Regions from separate parts of the Actinoplanes sp. CA-051413 genome, predicted to be linked through region 1. Evidence: riboswitches for the same ligand, from Rfam matches in the RefSeq annotation. Region 1 holds a riboswitch; the other holds the start of a gene.

Region 1 (7,645 bases):
AGCGACCCGCCGGCCATCACCGCCCCGGCCAGCGTGTGCGGGAACGCGGCCAGGTTGACCTTGTTGAGCAGCAGCGCGCCGAAGTCGTCGAGGTGCGCCCGCCCGGTCACCGGGTCCAGCGAGTACGCGACCGGGTTCTGCATGAACGAGTTGGCGGCCAGGATGATGAACGCGGACATCACGGTGCCGGCCGCGACGATGACGATGGTGGCGGCGTGCAGCTTGCGTGGCAGCCGGTCCCAGCCGAAGTACCAGAGCGCGAGGAACGTCGCCTCCAGGAAGAAGGCGAGCATGCCCTCGATCGCCAGCGTCGGGCCGAACACGTCGCCGTAGAAGCGGGCGAAGTTGCTCCAGCCCATCCCGAACTGGAACTCCTGCACCAGCCCGGTGACCACGCCGACCGCGAAGGTGACGATGAGCAGCTTGCCGACCAGTTTGGTGAGCTGCAGATAGCGCTCCTGACCGGTGCGCAGCCAGGCGAGCTGCAGGCCCGCGGCGGTGCCGGCCAGGCTGATCGACAGCGGCACGAAGAAGTAGTGGTAGATCGTCACGACCGCGAACTGCAGCCGGGTCAGCTCGAGCACGTCCACGGATGGCCCCCTCTACGACGTTCCGTAGTAGATACTACGCCCCGTAGTACGACGCTGTGCAGTAGAGTGGGTCACATGGCTTTGGGAGACCTCGAACGTGAGGTCATGACGCAGTTGTGGAACGCCGGCGAGCCGCTGACCGTGCGCCAGGTGCACGAACGGCTGAGCCGCGACCGCGAGCTGGCGTACACGACCGTGATGACCGTGCTGGACCGGCTGGCCAAGAAGGGTGTCGTCACCCAGCAACGCGCCGACCGGGCGTACCGCTATGCCCCCGCGCAGTCGCGCGAGGAGATGACTGCCGCGCTGATGCTCGACGCCCTCAGTGCGGCTCCCGACGGCGTCCGCGACGCGGCCCTGGCGCACTTCGTCGGCCGGATCGACCCGTCGGCACTGACCGCCGCCATCGAGGCGGCACGGAAGGACCCGGGCGCTCTGCTGAGCCTGCCCGCAGCGGAAAACCCAGAACAACAGCAGTGACCGCCATGCTGCTCGGCGCTCTCGGGCTGACCCTGTCGCTGGTCGTGCCGGGCATCCTGGCCGGGGCGCGCTGGCCCGACCGGGCTCCCGCGGCGGCCGTCGCGCTCTGGCAGAGCATCACCCTCACTGGGGTGCTCTGCGCGCTGGGCGTGGTGCTGGCCGGACCGCAGGAACTGGTCAGTGAGCTGGGTTCGGACCGGCCGGTGGGTGCGGCTGCGCTGATTTTCGCGCTGGCCGTCGCCGCGGTGATCATCGTGCGGCTGCTCGTGTCGCTCGTCCGGGTGAGCATCCGGTCCCGGGCGCGCCGGTCCCGGCACCGGATGCTGGTCGACCTGCTGGACAGTGCCGAGCGCCACGGTGAGCTGCCGGCCGAGGTGCCTGCCGGGCTGCGGGTGCTGGACGGGCCGCTGCCTTTCGCGTACTGCCTGCCGGGCCGCTCGCCTCGGGTGGTGCTCAGCGACGGTGCGCTGCGGGTCCTCGACGCCGAGCAGGTGGCCGCGGTGATCGCGCACGAGCAGACCCACCTGCGGCACCGGCACGACGTGGTCATGGAGTCGTTCACCGCGTTCTACCGGGCGGTGCCGCGGCCACTGCGCAGCCGGGCGCCGCTCGACGCCGTACACCTGCTGCTCGAGATGGTCGCCGACGACGCCGCCCGGCGGCGCTGCGGCGCGGCGCCGCTGCGCACAGCTCTGGCGCTGCTCAGCGACGCGGTCAGCCCGGACGCGCCGGCGGAGCTCGGCAGCGCGGCGGCGGAACGCCGGCGCCGGCTCGACCGGCTGAATGTGAGTGATCCGCGCCCGGTCACCGTGACCTTGACCCTGGCCGCGGCCACCGGCGCGGTCGGCCTGCTGGTATTACCCACAGTGATTCTGGTATTGCCATGGCTGGACCGGGCGCTTTCGGCCTGGCCGCTTTGACGGCCATTTCTTACGCTGCGTCAACCGATGTTCGGCGCAGTGTGTCCTGATACCGCCGGGTTCAAATCGCCGTTGATCGGGAGTACGGTAGTGCCCGGCTCGGCAGTCCCCCCTCGTCCCAACCCGGGCGAACTGACGAGCCACCGCCTAATCGTCGCGAGACGAACCGGGGACCCACGAATTCTGGGGTCAAGCCACCAGCAGCACGGTGGCCGGGCGCGCTTCCCGCCCGCACCCGTCAGCTAACCCGGTCGGCGGCCGAGGGAAGAAAGGACACTGCACCTACGTGAAACGGATTGAGGCGCGCAGCGCCGCAATTCTGCGCAGCATCGCCTGCGCCGTCGTCGCGGTCGGGATTCTTCTCACTCCCGGGGTGGCGAATGCGACACCGTCCCCGTCGAGCATCGAAAAGCAGATCGACGAGCAGTGGAACAAGCTGGAACCGGTCATCGAGCAGTACAACAACGTGCACAATCAGCTGCTCAAGAACCAGGCCCAGCTCCGGAAGATCGACAAACGGCTCGCACCGCTGGAGCTGGAGGTCGACCTGGCCATGTCGCAGGTGGGCAACATGGCGGGAAAGGCCTACATGCAGGGCTCGCCCAGCGCCATGAAGGCCATGGTCGTCAGTGGTTCGCCGACCTCTCTGACCGAGAAGCTCACGTTCCTCGACCAGATCAGCCGGCACCAGCGTGAGTCGGTCTCGGGCGCCGCGAAGCTGCGCGACCAGCTCGCGGGCGACAAGCGCGACCTGGACACCCTGACCAAAGCCGTGGCGGCGCGCGACAAGGCGCTGGCCCAGCAGAAGAAGGACATCCAGAAGAAGGTCGACGAGCTGCAGAAACTGCGGATCAGGGCGTACGGGGCGAGCGGCGTCTCCGACGGTGCGTTCAAGACCGGCCCGTGCCCGGTCGACTACACCGACGACAAGGGTGGCCGGGCGGCGCAGAAGGCGTGCGACCTCATCGGCAAGCCCTACGTCTTCGGTGCGGAAGGGCCGGGCGGCTACGACTGCTCCGGCCTGACCAAGGTGGCCTGGGCGGTGGTCGGGGTGCACCTGGAGCACTTCACCGGTGACCAGATCGGAGCGGGTCGGGCGGTCAGCCGCAGTCAGCTGCAGCCGGGCGACCTGATCTTCTACGGCAGTCCGGTCCATCATGTCGGCATCTATGTCGGCGGCAACACGATGGTGCACGCACCGCACACGGGTGACCACGTCCGCATGGCGTCGATCGATCGCAGCGGGGCCATCACCGGCATCCGCCGCCCGACCGGCTGAGGCCCGCACCACGCACGACGGAAAAGCCGCCACCTCCGTGGCGGCTTTCTCCTTTCAGGCCTGCTCCGGAGCGAACTGGGCCAGCGACACCTCCTTGGCTGCGGCGATGTCCTCCGGTCCCGCGGTGCCGGACGCCTCGACGACGCTCACCCAGGTGTGCCGGGTCCTCGGCGACCACACCCTGCAGGAACAGCGCCAGGGCCAGGAACGCGCCGTCCCATCCCGGACCGAGGGAGAGGGCTCCCGCGCCGCTGCGGGCCATCTCGATGGGACGGTGTGCTCCAGCTCGAGCCGGGTCCGCTCCGCGCCGTCCGGGGAAAGGCGCAGCTCCACCCGGCTCAGTGGCCCGCCGAAGGTCAGCCGCAGCAGCCGCGGCGGTTCGCAGGCCAGGATGTCACCGCCCGCGTTGCCTTCCAGCTGGAACTTCCCGCCGGCCCGCAGGCAGTCTCAGCCCCGGTCGTCCACGTCCGCGGTGATGTGGCGCCGGCGGATGAACCCGCTCACCAGAGCGGTGGGCTCCAAAGTGTCCGATCAGGGTGCTGCGAGACTGGAGGGCATGTTTCCCGCTGCCTTCGTCCGCAACGTCACCGGCAATTGGGGCGACGACGGCCGGCGCTGGCTCGCCCAGCTGCCCGCTCTGGTCGAGGACGTTGCCCGGGAGTGGGGACTGACGGTCGGTGCGCCGTACCCGTTGAGTTTCAACTATGTCGCGCCGGCGCGGCGGGCCGACGGGTCGCCGGCCGTGCTCAAGCTCGGCCTGGCCGTGGCCGGTCATGTCGCGATGGAGGCCGACACGCTCGGCTTCTTCGGTGGCCGGGGCACGGTCGAGGTGCTGGCCCGCGACGACGACCGGGGTGCGCTGCTGCTGGAGCGGGCCGAGCCCGGCGGGACGTTGCGGGCGCTGGTCCGCGAGCACGACGAGCAGGCCACGGCCGTCCTCGTCGACATGATGCGGCGCCTGCACCGGCCGGCGCCGGAAGGGCTGGTGCTGGAGGAGTTGTCCTCGCGCGTCGCGGCGTTCGACGCGCATCTGGCGCGGTATCCCGGCGACGACCCGTTGCCGCGGCGCCTGGTCGAGCAGGCCCGGGCGCTGCTGGCCGACCTGTGCGCCTCGGCCTCGCAGCGGGTGGTCCTGCACGGGGATCTGCACCACGAGAACGTGCTGGCCGCGGTCCGGGAGCCGTGGCTGGCGATCGACCCGCACGGCGTGCTCGGCGATCCCGGATACGAGGTCGGGGCGGTGCTCTACAACCCGTTCGACGGCGACGAGCCGGTGCTGGAGCTGCTGCCGGCCCGGGTGGAGCACTTCGCCGACGGCCTCGGCATGCCCGTCGACCGGGTGGTCGCCTGGGGTTTTGTGCAGGCGGTGCTCTCCGAGGTGTGGGATGCCGACGGGGGTTACCCGGAGCCCGGCCAGGCGCTGCAGGTGGCGCTCAAGCTGGCGCCGCGCCTTTCCTGAGCAGGCTCAGCAGCCGCACCAGCTCGGCCCGCTCGGCGGAGGTCAGCGGCGCGAGCAGCTCGTCCTGGATGGCCTCGGCCCGAGCTGCCAGCTCCCGGGCGCGTTCACGGCCGCGGCCGGTGATCGTCACGACGTTGCGGCGCTTGTCGGCCGGGTCCGGGCTGCGCTCGACGTAGCCGTCCGCGGTCAGCTCGTTGAGCACCGCCACCATGTCGCTGAGGTGGATTGCGGTGCGCCGGCCCAGCTCGGCCTGGCTGGCCGGCCCGTCGAGCAGGGTCTCCAGCAGCCGGTAGTGGTAGCCGCGCGCGCCGACCTCGGCGAATCGTTCGGTGACCAGGCGGCCGGCGTGGGCGGCGGTCTGGGTCAGCAGCCAGCTGGGGAGGTGCTCCATGTGCCGACTCTAACATTTGCCTGACTAACGTTAGTACGACTAACGTTAGTCGTATGAACGATATCGCGCCGTACCGGATCGACGTCCCGCAGGCCGACCTCGACGACCTGGCCGACCGCCTCGACCGCACCCGCTGGCCCGACGAGCTGCCCGGCGCGGGCTGGGACTACGGCATCCCGCTGGCCCGCGTACGCGAACTCGCCGAGCACTGGCGCCACGGCTACGACTGGCGGCGGCACGAGGCCGAGCTGAACGAGTTCCCGCAGTTCCGCACCGAGATCGACGGCCAGCGCGTCCACTTCCTGCACATCCGCTCGGCCAACCCGGACGCGCTGCCGCTGCTGCTCCTGCACGGCTGGCCGGGCTCGGTGCTCGAGTTCCGGGCCCTGACCGGCCTGCTGTCCGACGACTTCCACCTGGTCGTGCCGTCGCTGCCCGGCTTCGGCTTCTCCGGGCCGACCGGGGAGCGCGGCTGGGACCTGCACCGCATCGCCCGGGCCCTGGCCGAGCTGATGACCCGGCTCGGTTACCCGCGTTTCGGTGCGCACGGGGGCGACTGGGGCTCCGGCGTCGCCCGTGCGCTCGGCGCCGCCGTCCCCGAACGGGTCGTCGGCGTACACGTCAACTATCTGCCCACGCCCGGCCCGGCGACCGGCCTGACCGGCGAGGACCGCGACCGCGCCGAGCGGACCGCGGCGTTCGCCGCGAACCGGCCCGGCTACCAGGTGCTGCACGCGACCCGGCCGCAGACCATCTCGTACGCGCTGACCGACTCACCCGTCGGCCAGCTCGCCTGGATCGCCGAGAAGTTCACCGAGTGGGTCGACCCGGCCTCCACCATCAGCGACGACGTCCTGCTCACCGACGTGTCGATCTACTGGTTCACCCGGACGGCGGGCTCGTCGGCCCGGCTGGCCAAGGAGAGCGGCTTCGGCACGCCCTGCCCGGTGCCGATGGGTGTGGCCGTCCTGCCGCACGACATCGTGCTGAGCGTGCGCCCGCTGGCCGAGCGCCTCTTCGACATCCGGCACTGGACAGAACTGCCGCGCGGCGGGCACTTCGCGGCGCTGGAGGTGCCGGTCGAGCTGGCCGCCGACATCCGCGCCTTCTTCCGGAGCCCGGTGATCTCGCCCTCACCGTAGTGCGGGTCCCGCGTCGCGGCGCCCGGCACGGGGAAGAGTGGGGGCATGCGACTCGATCTCAGCGGCAGGACTGCTCTCGTCACCGGCTCGACCCAGGGCATCGGCCTCGCGATCGCCACCGGCCTGGCCGCCGCCGGCGCCCGGGTGGCGATCAACGGCCGGGACCGCGACAAGGTGCTCGCCGTGCTCCCGAGCGACGGTGACTTCGTCGCCGCCCCGGCCGATCTGACCACCGACGACGGTGTCGCCGCGCTGCTGGAGGCGCTGCCGGAGGTCGACATCCTCATCAACAACCTGGGCATCTTCGGTGCCCGGCCGGCGCTGGAGATCACCGACGCCGAGTGGCGGCGGTACTTCGAGGTCAACGTGCTGACCGCGGTCCGGCTGACCCGGGCGTACCTGCCGGGCATGCGCGAGCGCGGCTGGGGCCGGATCCAGTACATCGCGAGCGACTCCGCGGTGGTGACGCCGGCCGAGATGATCCACTACGGCATGACCAAGACCGCGCTGCTGGCGGTCTCCCGCGGCTTCGCCAAGGAAGCGGCCGGCAGTGGCGTGACGGTCAACAGCGTCATCGCCGGACCGACCCACACCGCCGGTGTCGAGGAGTTCGTCTATGAGCTCGTGGACCGTGACCTGCCGTGGGACGAGGCGCAGCGCGAGTTCATGCGGCTGCACCGGCCGCAGTCACTGTTGCAACGCCTGATCGAGCCCGAGGAGATCGCCAACATGGTGGTCTACCTCAGCTCCCCGCAGGCGTCGGCCACCACCGGTGGCGCGCTGCGCGTCGACGGCGGTTATGTCGACGCGATCCTGCCCTGACGGGTCCGCCCGGCCGGACCGCGGGCCCACCCGCGGTCCGGCCGGTCCGGCTCAGTAGCGCAGCCGGCGGTAGGCGCGCGCCGACAGCGGCAGGAAGATCGCGGTGAGCAGCAGCGGCCAGCCGACCGCGAGCCACACCGCCCCGTCGGCCAGCGGTCCCTCGGTGATCCCGGTCGGGTTGCCGAAGAGCTCCCGCGTGGCCGACGCGGTCGCGGACAACGGGTTCCAGGCGGCGATCGCGCCCAGCCAGCCCGGCATCGTCTCGGCGGACACGATCGCGGTGGACAGGAAGCCGATCGGCCAGACCAGCACCTGTACGGCCATCGTGGCGCCCTCGCCGCGGAAGCTCAGGCCCACGAAGATGCCGATCCACAGCACGGCGAACCGCAGCAGGAGCAGGAGCAGCACGGCGGCCAGCGCGGACGCCGGGCCGTCGGAGATCCGCCAGCCGATGAGCAGGCCGCCGAGGATCAGCACCAGCAGCTCGACCGCCGAGTTGGCCATGTCGGCGCCGACCCGGCCCAGGGCCACCGACGCACTGCCGATCGGCATCGAGCGGAAC
Region 2 (7,645 bases), 4.3 Mb from region 1:
ACCTTCGACGCGTTCCTCCAGACCTGGTCCCGGCACCATGGACAACCGTTTGTACCGTTCGACTCGGGCGCCGACTACCACCAGTACGTCGACGGCCGGCAACGTGCGGACGGGGTTCGCACGTTCCTCGCCTCACGGGGCATCACCCTGCCCGAAGGCACGCCCGACGACGGTCCCGACGCGGAGACCGTCAACGGCATCGGCAACCGCAAGAACATCCTGGTCCTGCAGAAGATCAAGGAAGGCGCGGTACAGGTCTACCCCGGCTCGGTCGACTACCTGCACGCGGCCAAGGCCGCCGGGCTGCGCCGCGCCGTCGTGTCGGCCAGTGCCAACTGCGCCGACGTCTTGCGGGCGGCCGGCATCGCGGAGCTGCTCGAGGTGCGCGTGGACGGCATCACCGCCCGCGAGCAACACTTGCCGGGCAAGCCGGCCCCGGACACGTTCCTGGCCGGCGCGAAACTGCTCGGGGTGGCCCCGGAGCAGTGCGCGGTGTTCGAGGACGCTCTGGCCGGCGTGGCCGCCGGCAAGGCCGGTGGCTTCGGCATCGTGATCGGCGTGGACCGGGTCGGCCAGGCCGACGCCCTGCGGGAGCACGGCGCCGACATCGTCGTGCAGGATCTCGCCGAGCTCCTCAAGTAATCCCCCTTACAGACTTTCTCTTTTCTCAGTTGCGAGAGGCACCACCGTGATCCGTGAACGGGCCTACCCCGTCGATCCCTGGCACATCAGGGAGACCCGGCTGGACCTGGATGTACTGGCTCAGTCCGAGTCGGTCTTCGCCCTGGCCAACGGCCACATCGGCATCCGGGGAAACCTGGACGAGGGCGAGCCGCACGGCCTGCCCGGCACCTACCTCAACTCGTTCTACGAGCTGCGGCCGCTGCCGTACGCCGAGGCGGGCTACGGGTTCCCCGAGTCGGGCCAGACGATGGTCAACGTCACCAACGCCAAGCTCATGCGGCTGCTCGTCGACGACGAGCCGTTCGACGTGCGCTACGGCGAGCTGCGCTCCCACGAGCGCTCGCTGGACCTGCGCGCGGGCACGCTCGAGCGGATCGTGGAGTGGGTCTCGCCCTCCGGTCAGGCGATCCGGGTGCGCACCGTACGCATGGTGTCGTTCACCCACCGCGCCATCGTCGCCTTCCTGTACGAGGTGGAGCCGCTCGACGCCTCCGCCCGGCTGATCCTGCAGTCGGAGCTGGTGGCCAACGAGCAGCTCCCGGCGACCAGCAAGGACCCCCGGGTGGCGGCGGTGCTGGACCACCCGCTGCAGGCCGAGGAGATGCTGGAGCAGCGCACCGGCGGCCTGCTCGTGCACCGCACCAAGGCCAGTGATCTGCGGATGGCCGCGGCGATGGAGCACCTGGTGGAGACGCCGGGCAAGCACGCGGTGACCACCGAGGGCCACCCGGACTGGCTGCGCACCACGGTCGCCTGCAAGCTCGAGCCGGGACAGAAGCTGCGGGTCGTCAAGATCGCCGCGTACGGCTGGTCGAGCAACCGCTCGCTGCCCGCCGTGCGCGACCAGGTCGGTGCGGCGCTCGCCAGCGCCCGGCTGGACGGCTGGGAGGGCCTGGTCGAGGCGCAGCGGGAATACCTGGACGCGTTCTGGGACCACTCCGACGTCAAGGTCGAAGGTGACCCGGAGGTGCAGCAGGCCGTCCGCTTCGGCCTCTTCCACACGCTGCAGGCCGGTGCCCGGGCCGAGCAGCGACCGGTCGGCTCCAAGGGCCTCACCGGCCCCGGTTACGACGGTCACACGTTCTGGGACGCCGAGACCTTCGTGCTGCCGGCCCTGACCTACACGCAGCCGGCCGCGGCGGCGGACGTGCTGCGCTGGCGGCACTCCACTCTGGATCTTGCCCGGGAGCGCGCGCAGACCCTCGGCCTGCAGGGCGCGGCCTTCCCGTGGCGCACGATCCGCGGGCAGGAGTGCTCGGCGTACTGGCCGGCCGGCACTGCCGGGTTCCACATCGGAGCCGACATTGCCGACGCCGTGCGGCGCTACGTCTCCGCGACCGGCGACTTCGACTTCGAGCGCGACTACGGCCTGGAGCTGCTCGTCGAGACCGCCCGGCTGTGGCGCTCGCTCGGGCACCACGACCGGCACGGCCGCTTCCACATCGACGGCGTCACCGGCCCGGACGAGTACACGGCCGTGGTCGACGACAACGTCTACACCAACCTGATGGCGCAGCAGAACATGTTCGCCGCGGCGGACGCGGCCAAGCGGCACCCGGAGCTCGCCCGCAAGCTGGGCGTGGACGACGAGGAGTCGGCGTCGTGGCGGGACGCGGCGGCTTCGGTGCACATCCCGTACGACCGGGAGCTCGGCGTGCACCAGCAGTCGGAGGGCTTCACCCGGCTGGCGGAGTGGGACTTCGAGAACACCCCGCCGGAGGCGTACCCGCTGCTGCTGAACTACCCGTACTTCGACCTGTACCGCAAGCAGGTGGTCAAGCAGGCCGACCTGGTCATGGCCATGTACCTGCGGGGTGATGCCTTCACCCCCGAGGAGAAGGCCCGCAACTTCGCGTACTACGACGCCCGTACCGTGCGGGACTCGTCGCTGTCGGCCTGCATCCAGGCCGTCATGGCCGCCGAGGTGGGCTTCGTGGAGCTGGCCCACGACTACCTGGGCGAGGCCGCCCTGATGGACCTGCACGACCTGCACCAGAACGCGCGGGACGGCGTGCACGTGGCGTCCCTGGCCGGTTCCTGGATCGCCCTGGTGGCGGGCCTGGGCGGCATGCGTGACTCCAACGGGCAGCTCTCCTTCGCGCCCCGGCTGCCGAGCCGGATCAACGCGCTGGAGTTCTCGCTGCTCTGGCGCGGCCTGCGGCTGCGGGTGGAGGTCACGGCCGACGAGGTCACCTACTCGCTGCGCAACGGCGGTGGGTCGGCGCGTCTGGACCTGCTGCACCACGGCAAGGAGGTCACCATCACCCAGGTGAAGCCGGTCGTGCTGCCGATCCCGCCGGCGCCGCCGACGGGCCCCGCGCCCAGCCAGCCGGCCGGTCGCGCCCCGGTGCGCCGGAACACCGGAGTCTGATTCAACAACGAAGAAGCCCCCGTCCTCCTCGCGGAGGACGGGGGCTTCTCTGCGCTCGCCGCGCTAAAGCATCGAGACGTGTACGTGGTCCGTGTGATCACTGGGACCGTGGTACGACTTCCAGCCCGTGGCCGGGAACCAGATCTGTTTGTTCCAGATGACGTAGAGGATGCCGAGCCGGTCGGCGTTACGCACCAGGAAGGCCATCAGGTTGTTGCCGTACTCGCGGGTGTCCTGGTTGTGCCAGCGGGCGAAGCCGCTCTTCTGCAGGGACCAGTCGCAGGCACGGCCCTTGGGATGCTCGAACGGGCCGCCGTTGCGATGACAACCGACGAACCGGTTGAACTTCGCCTTCTTCACTTCCTTGTACATGTGGAAGGTGCGTGCGGTGATGCAGCCACCGGTCGTCGGGTCGTCGACGTTGCAGCTCTCCGGGCTGAACTCACCGTCGGAGTTGCGGGGCGCCGGGGCGGCCTTCGGCGACTTGGCGAGCACGAAGCCACCCGTCACCGTGGTGCCACCCACCTGGGCCAGCGCCTTCTCGGCCGACTCCTTCTGCTTCTCCATCAGCGCGAGGTTCTGCTTCTGCGCCTTGACCTCCTGGTCCAGGCGCGTCTTGTTGGCGGTCACCTCGTCGATGGCCTGGTCCAGCTCGCGCAGCTTGCCGTCGTTGAGGGCGTTGATCTCCTCCAGGGAGACCGCCTTCTTGAGGAAGCCGTCCGGGCTGGAGGTGTTGAGCAGGAAGCCCATCGTCGAGATGCCGCCGGTGCGGTACTGCTGAGCGGCGACCGCGCCCACCTCGGGCAGCAGCAGGTCGCGCTTCGCCTCGGCGTTCTTGACCTTGAGGGCGAGGCCGAGCTGGGTCTTGGTCGACTTGGCGACTGCCGCCCGGGCTGTCAGATAGCGCCGGCCCGTGGAGTCCAGCACGTCGTTCAGCAGCGGGTTGTCGTCGCCGTCGTCGGCGGTGGCCGACTTGGTGTCGTCCGGATCGGCGTTCGCCGGGGATGCGGGCGCGAGCATCATCGTGACCGCGGCGAGCGGTGCCAGGGCGAGGATCAGCCACCGGCGGGGTCTTGCCGTCATTCAGAATCCTTCCGCGTGACCACCGGCCGGGTTAGCTGACGGGTTCGGGACGGAAGCGATCCCTACCACTGACTCGTGGATTCACCCCGGTAGTTCTGTGGTTCCCCGGCTCATCTTGCGACGATTAGATGGTGGGCTGCCGGCGCCTTGGGGGCAGCGCCTTCTGGCAGTGACCGGCGGCCAGCTTACCTGACAACGGCCGAAGTGGCAGTGCTGCCGCGAACGGTAAAACGGTTACCAGGCAACGACTTTCCGTCACCGCTCGATGGAATGACGCAGGTCATAGCCCGTAACGACGTATCAATGTGAGTCGTTGCATTCTTTCCGTCGATTGCTCACCATCAGTGCACGATCGATTGCGTACGGTGTGACGACTGTCGATTCCTAGCATTGCTGGGTAGTGTTCGTCACGGTCTCAGCGCAGACCGCCGCCTAATCGCCGCACGGCGAGCCGGGGAACCACTTGAGTAATGGGGTGAATCCGATCCGCGCACCCCCGCGCGATCGGTAGGGATCGCTTCCGTCCCGAACCCGTCAGCTAACTCGGTCGGCGGCCGACGGAAGGAATGTTCGTGAGGCTCACCCCTGTCCGCCGGCGATTAGCGACCGTGCTCGCGGTCCTCGTCGCCACCTCGGGGCTGGCGCTCGCCGCCCCGACCTCCGCCTCCGCCGCACCCCGCCCCTTCGCCGCGCCGGGCGACTCGGGCGACGACGGCGAGGGCGGTTCGAAGTCCCTCATCAAGCAGCTCGAGGCGGCGTCCAAGGGCTTCGTCGAGGCCCAGGAGGCGCTGGACCGCTCCAAGAAGCGCCAGCGGGAGCTGACCGCCAAGCTCAAGGAGCTCGACACCCAGCTCGGCCCCAAGCAGGCGGCGCTGGACGAGATCGTCCAGCGGGCTTACCGCACCGGGCGGCTCGGGCCGATGACGGCGATGATCACCGCCGACTCCACCGGCAGCATGCTGGACCGGGCGCAGACCCTGGAGACCATCGCCGTCAAGCAGGACCGCGCGGTGCGCGACCTGAAGGACAGCCGGGACCAGCAGGCGCAGGCCAAGACGGCGATCGACACCGCTGTCCGCGAGCAGCAGCGCCAGCTCACCGTCATGGCCAAGCGCAAGAACCAGGCGGAGAGCGCCCTCAAGGCCGCCAACGCCGCCAGCGGGTCGAGCGACTCGTCGTCGTCCGGCGGCGGTTCCTCCAGCGGCGGCGGCAGCAGCTCGCTGGCCGCGCCCGCGCCGCGCAACTCGGACGGCTCACTGCCGAGCGAGTCGTGCAGCGTCAACGACCCGACTACGACCGGCTGCATCACGCCGCGCACACTGCACGCGATGCAGGAGGCGAAGAAGGACGGCTTCAACCACTTCATCGCCTGCTTCCGCCACCAGAACAGCGGCGAACATCCGAAGGGGCGGGCCTGCGACTGGGCCGCAGACAAGGGCGGCTTCGGCGGCGACGCGACCGGGGCCAGCAAGGACTACGGCAACCGGCTGGCGGACTACTTCATCCACAACGCGAGCCGGCTCGGCATCCTGTACGTCATCTGGTACCGGCGGATCTGGCTGCCTAGCAGCGGCTGGAAGTCGTACTCCGGTGCCGGCGGCGACCCGTCGAGCGACCACACCAACCACGTGCACATGTCGATGCGCTGACCCGGGGGAGTGCGGGGCCTACCGCTTGACGTAGGCCTCGTACTCCTTCAGCACGTCGTCGGTCGGGCCGTCGGCGCGGATCAGGCCCGACTCCAGCCAGATGGCCCGCTCGCAGGTGTCGCGGATCGACTGCTCGCTGTGGCTCACCAGGAAGACGGTGCCGGCCTGCGCGCGCAGATCCCGGACCCGCTGCTCACTGCGCCGGCGGAACTTCGCGTCGCCGGTGGCCAGCGCCTCGTCGATGAGCAGCACGTCGTGCTGCTTGGCGGCCGCGATGGCGAACCGCAGCCGGGCTCCCATGCCGGACGAGTACGTCCGCATCGGCAGCGAGCTGAAGTCACCGCGCTCGTTGATGCCGGAGAAGTCGATGATGTCCTTGGTCTTGCTCTTCACCTCGGCCGGCGACATGCCCATGGCCAGGCAGCCCAGGACCACGTTGCGCTCACCCGGCAGGTCGTTCATCAGGGCGGCGCTGACGCCGAGCAGGGACGGCTGGCCGGCCGCGTAGATCGCACCGCGCTCGACCGGCAGCAGCCCGGCGATCGCCCGCAGCAGCGTGGACTTGCCCGAGCCGTTGGTGCCGATCAGGCCGACGGCCTCACCCTTGTACGCGACGAAGCTCACACCCTTGATGGCGTGCACCTCGCGCATGGTCGCCGGCTTGGTGCCGGTGACGAGCCGCTTGAAGCTGGCGAGCGGGCTGCCGGTGCCCGGGGTCGCCGACTGCTGGATCCGATAGACCACGTGGGCGTCGTCGACGATGACCGTCGGGTCACGCCGGTCGCTGCCGGTCATGTTGTCAGCCACGGCCGTAGCCCTTCTCTCCGCGCCAGAAGTAGACGTAACCCCCGAGACCCACCACGAACGTCCAGGCGAGCGCCTCCAGCCACATCACCGTGGGACTCGCCGCGAGCGGCACGTCCTCCATCAGCGCGTGCCGCATGAGGTCGATGAACACCAGCATCGGGTTCGCCTCCACCAGGGTCAGTTTCCAGCCGCTGAGATGCTCGGTGAAGCGGGTGACCGGGTAGAGCACCGCCGACAGGTAGAGCCACATCCGCATGACGAACGGGATGAGGTTCCGGACGTCCGGGATCTTGCTGCCCAGCCGGGCCCCGGCCAGGGCCAGGCCGGCGTTGAACACGGCCTGGAGCAGGAAGATCGGCACGATGAGCAGCCACTCCAGGGTGATCGGCTCGCCGAAGCCGACCACGATGACCATCAGCACGGCCAGCGAGGCGAGCGTGTTGCGGACCTCGACCATGGTGATGGCCAGGGGCAGGCTGCCTCTCGGGAAGTGCAGGGCCCGGATCAGCCCGAGGTTGCCGGTGATCGCCTGGATGCCGGCCGACACCGTGGACTGGGTGAAGCCGAAGATGAACACGCCGGTGCACAGGTACGCGACGAAGTTGTCGACGCCGCTCTTCGTGTTCAGGATCACGCCGAAGATCAAGTAGTAGACAGCCGCGTTGATCAGCGGCGTCAGCACCTGCCAGAAGACACCGAGCCGGGTCTTGCCGAGCGACGAGGCGACCTTGGCGTTGGCGTACGACGCGATGAAGTGCCGGTACGCCCAGAGCTGACGTGTGTACTCAGGCAGGGAAGGCAGCTTCCCGGCGGCGCTGAGCCCGTGTCTACGGGCCAGCTCCTTGAGCGTCAGGCCGGTCTCGGAATCGGCGACCGCCGTCTGAGGCATGGGGCGCTCCGATCTGGTCGGTCCGCTGGGGATGGGGGACCTGGATGACTTGCGCGGGAACACACTAAACAGTGTGCCGCGATGGAACGGCGTCGTATCGACGTCAGCCCCGAAAGTAGCCGAACGAGCGCCGGAACGCAACCGTTGCGTCCTGGCGTATAG

The links. Region 1 has a riboswitch for cyclic di-AMP ahead of ACQP2Y_RS28925 (NlpC/P60 family protein). Riboswitches for the same ligand answer to the same signal wherever they lie in the genome.
Region 2: it holds a riboswitch for cyclic di-AMP, as region 1 does, so the genes downstream of both, ACQP2Y_RS02320 (coiled-coil domain-containing protein) here and ACQP2Y_RS28925 (NlpC/P60 family protein) in region 1, are expected to answer to the same signal.

The regions. Positions count from the first base shown of each region.
Region 1 is NZ_CP192100.1:6,121,128-6,128,772, reverse strand. Features, by position in the region: gene ACQP2Y_RS28940 (cytochrome ubiquinol oxidase subunit I) at 1-590, opposite strand, end outside; gene ACQP2Y_RS28935 (BlaI/MecI/CopY family transcriptional regulator) at 666-1,070, shown strand; gene ACQP2Y_RS28930 (M56 family metallopeptidase) at 1,076-1,990, shown strand; cyclic di-AMP (ydaO/yuaA leader) riboswitch at 2,125-2,262, shown strand; gene ACQP2Y_RS28925 (NlpC/P60 family protein) at 2,277-3,269, shown strand; gene ACQP2Y_RS28920 (aminoglycoside phosphotransferase family protein) at 3,826-4,728, shown strand; gene ACQP2Y_RS28915 (MarR family winged helix-turn-helix transcriptional regulator) at 4,703-5,119, opposite strand; gene ACQP2Y_RS28910 (epoxide hydrolase family protein) at 5,182-6,261, shown strand; gene ACQP2Y_RS28905 (SDR family NAD(P)-dependent oxidoreductase) at 6,307-7,083, shown strand; gene ACQP2Y_RS28900 (ABC transporter permease) at 7,135-7,645, opposite strand, start outside.
Region 2 is NZ_CP192100.1:481,853-489,497, forward strand. Features, by position in the region: gene ACQP2Y_RS02305 (beta-phosphoglucomutase family hydrolase) at 1-642, shown strand, start outside; gene ACQP2Y_RS02310 (glycoside hydrolase family 65 protein) at 689-3,055, shown strand; gene ACQP2Y_RS02315 (coiled-coil domain-containing protein) at 3,119-4,138, opposite strand; cyclic di-AMP (ydaO/yuaA leader) riboswitch at 4,144-4,279, opposite strand; cyclic di-AMP (ydaO/yuaA leader) riboswitch at 4,558-4,707, shown strand; gene ACQP2Y_RS02320 (coiled-coil domain-containing protein) at 4,705-5,787, shown strand; gene ACQP2Y_RS02325 (ABC transporter ATP-binding protein) at 5,806-6,582, opposite strand; gene ACQP2Y_RS02330 (ABC transporter permease) at 6,587-7,483, opposite strand.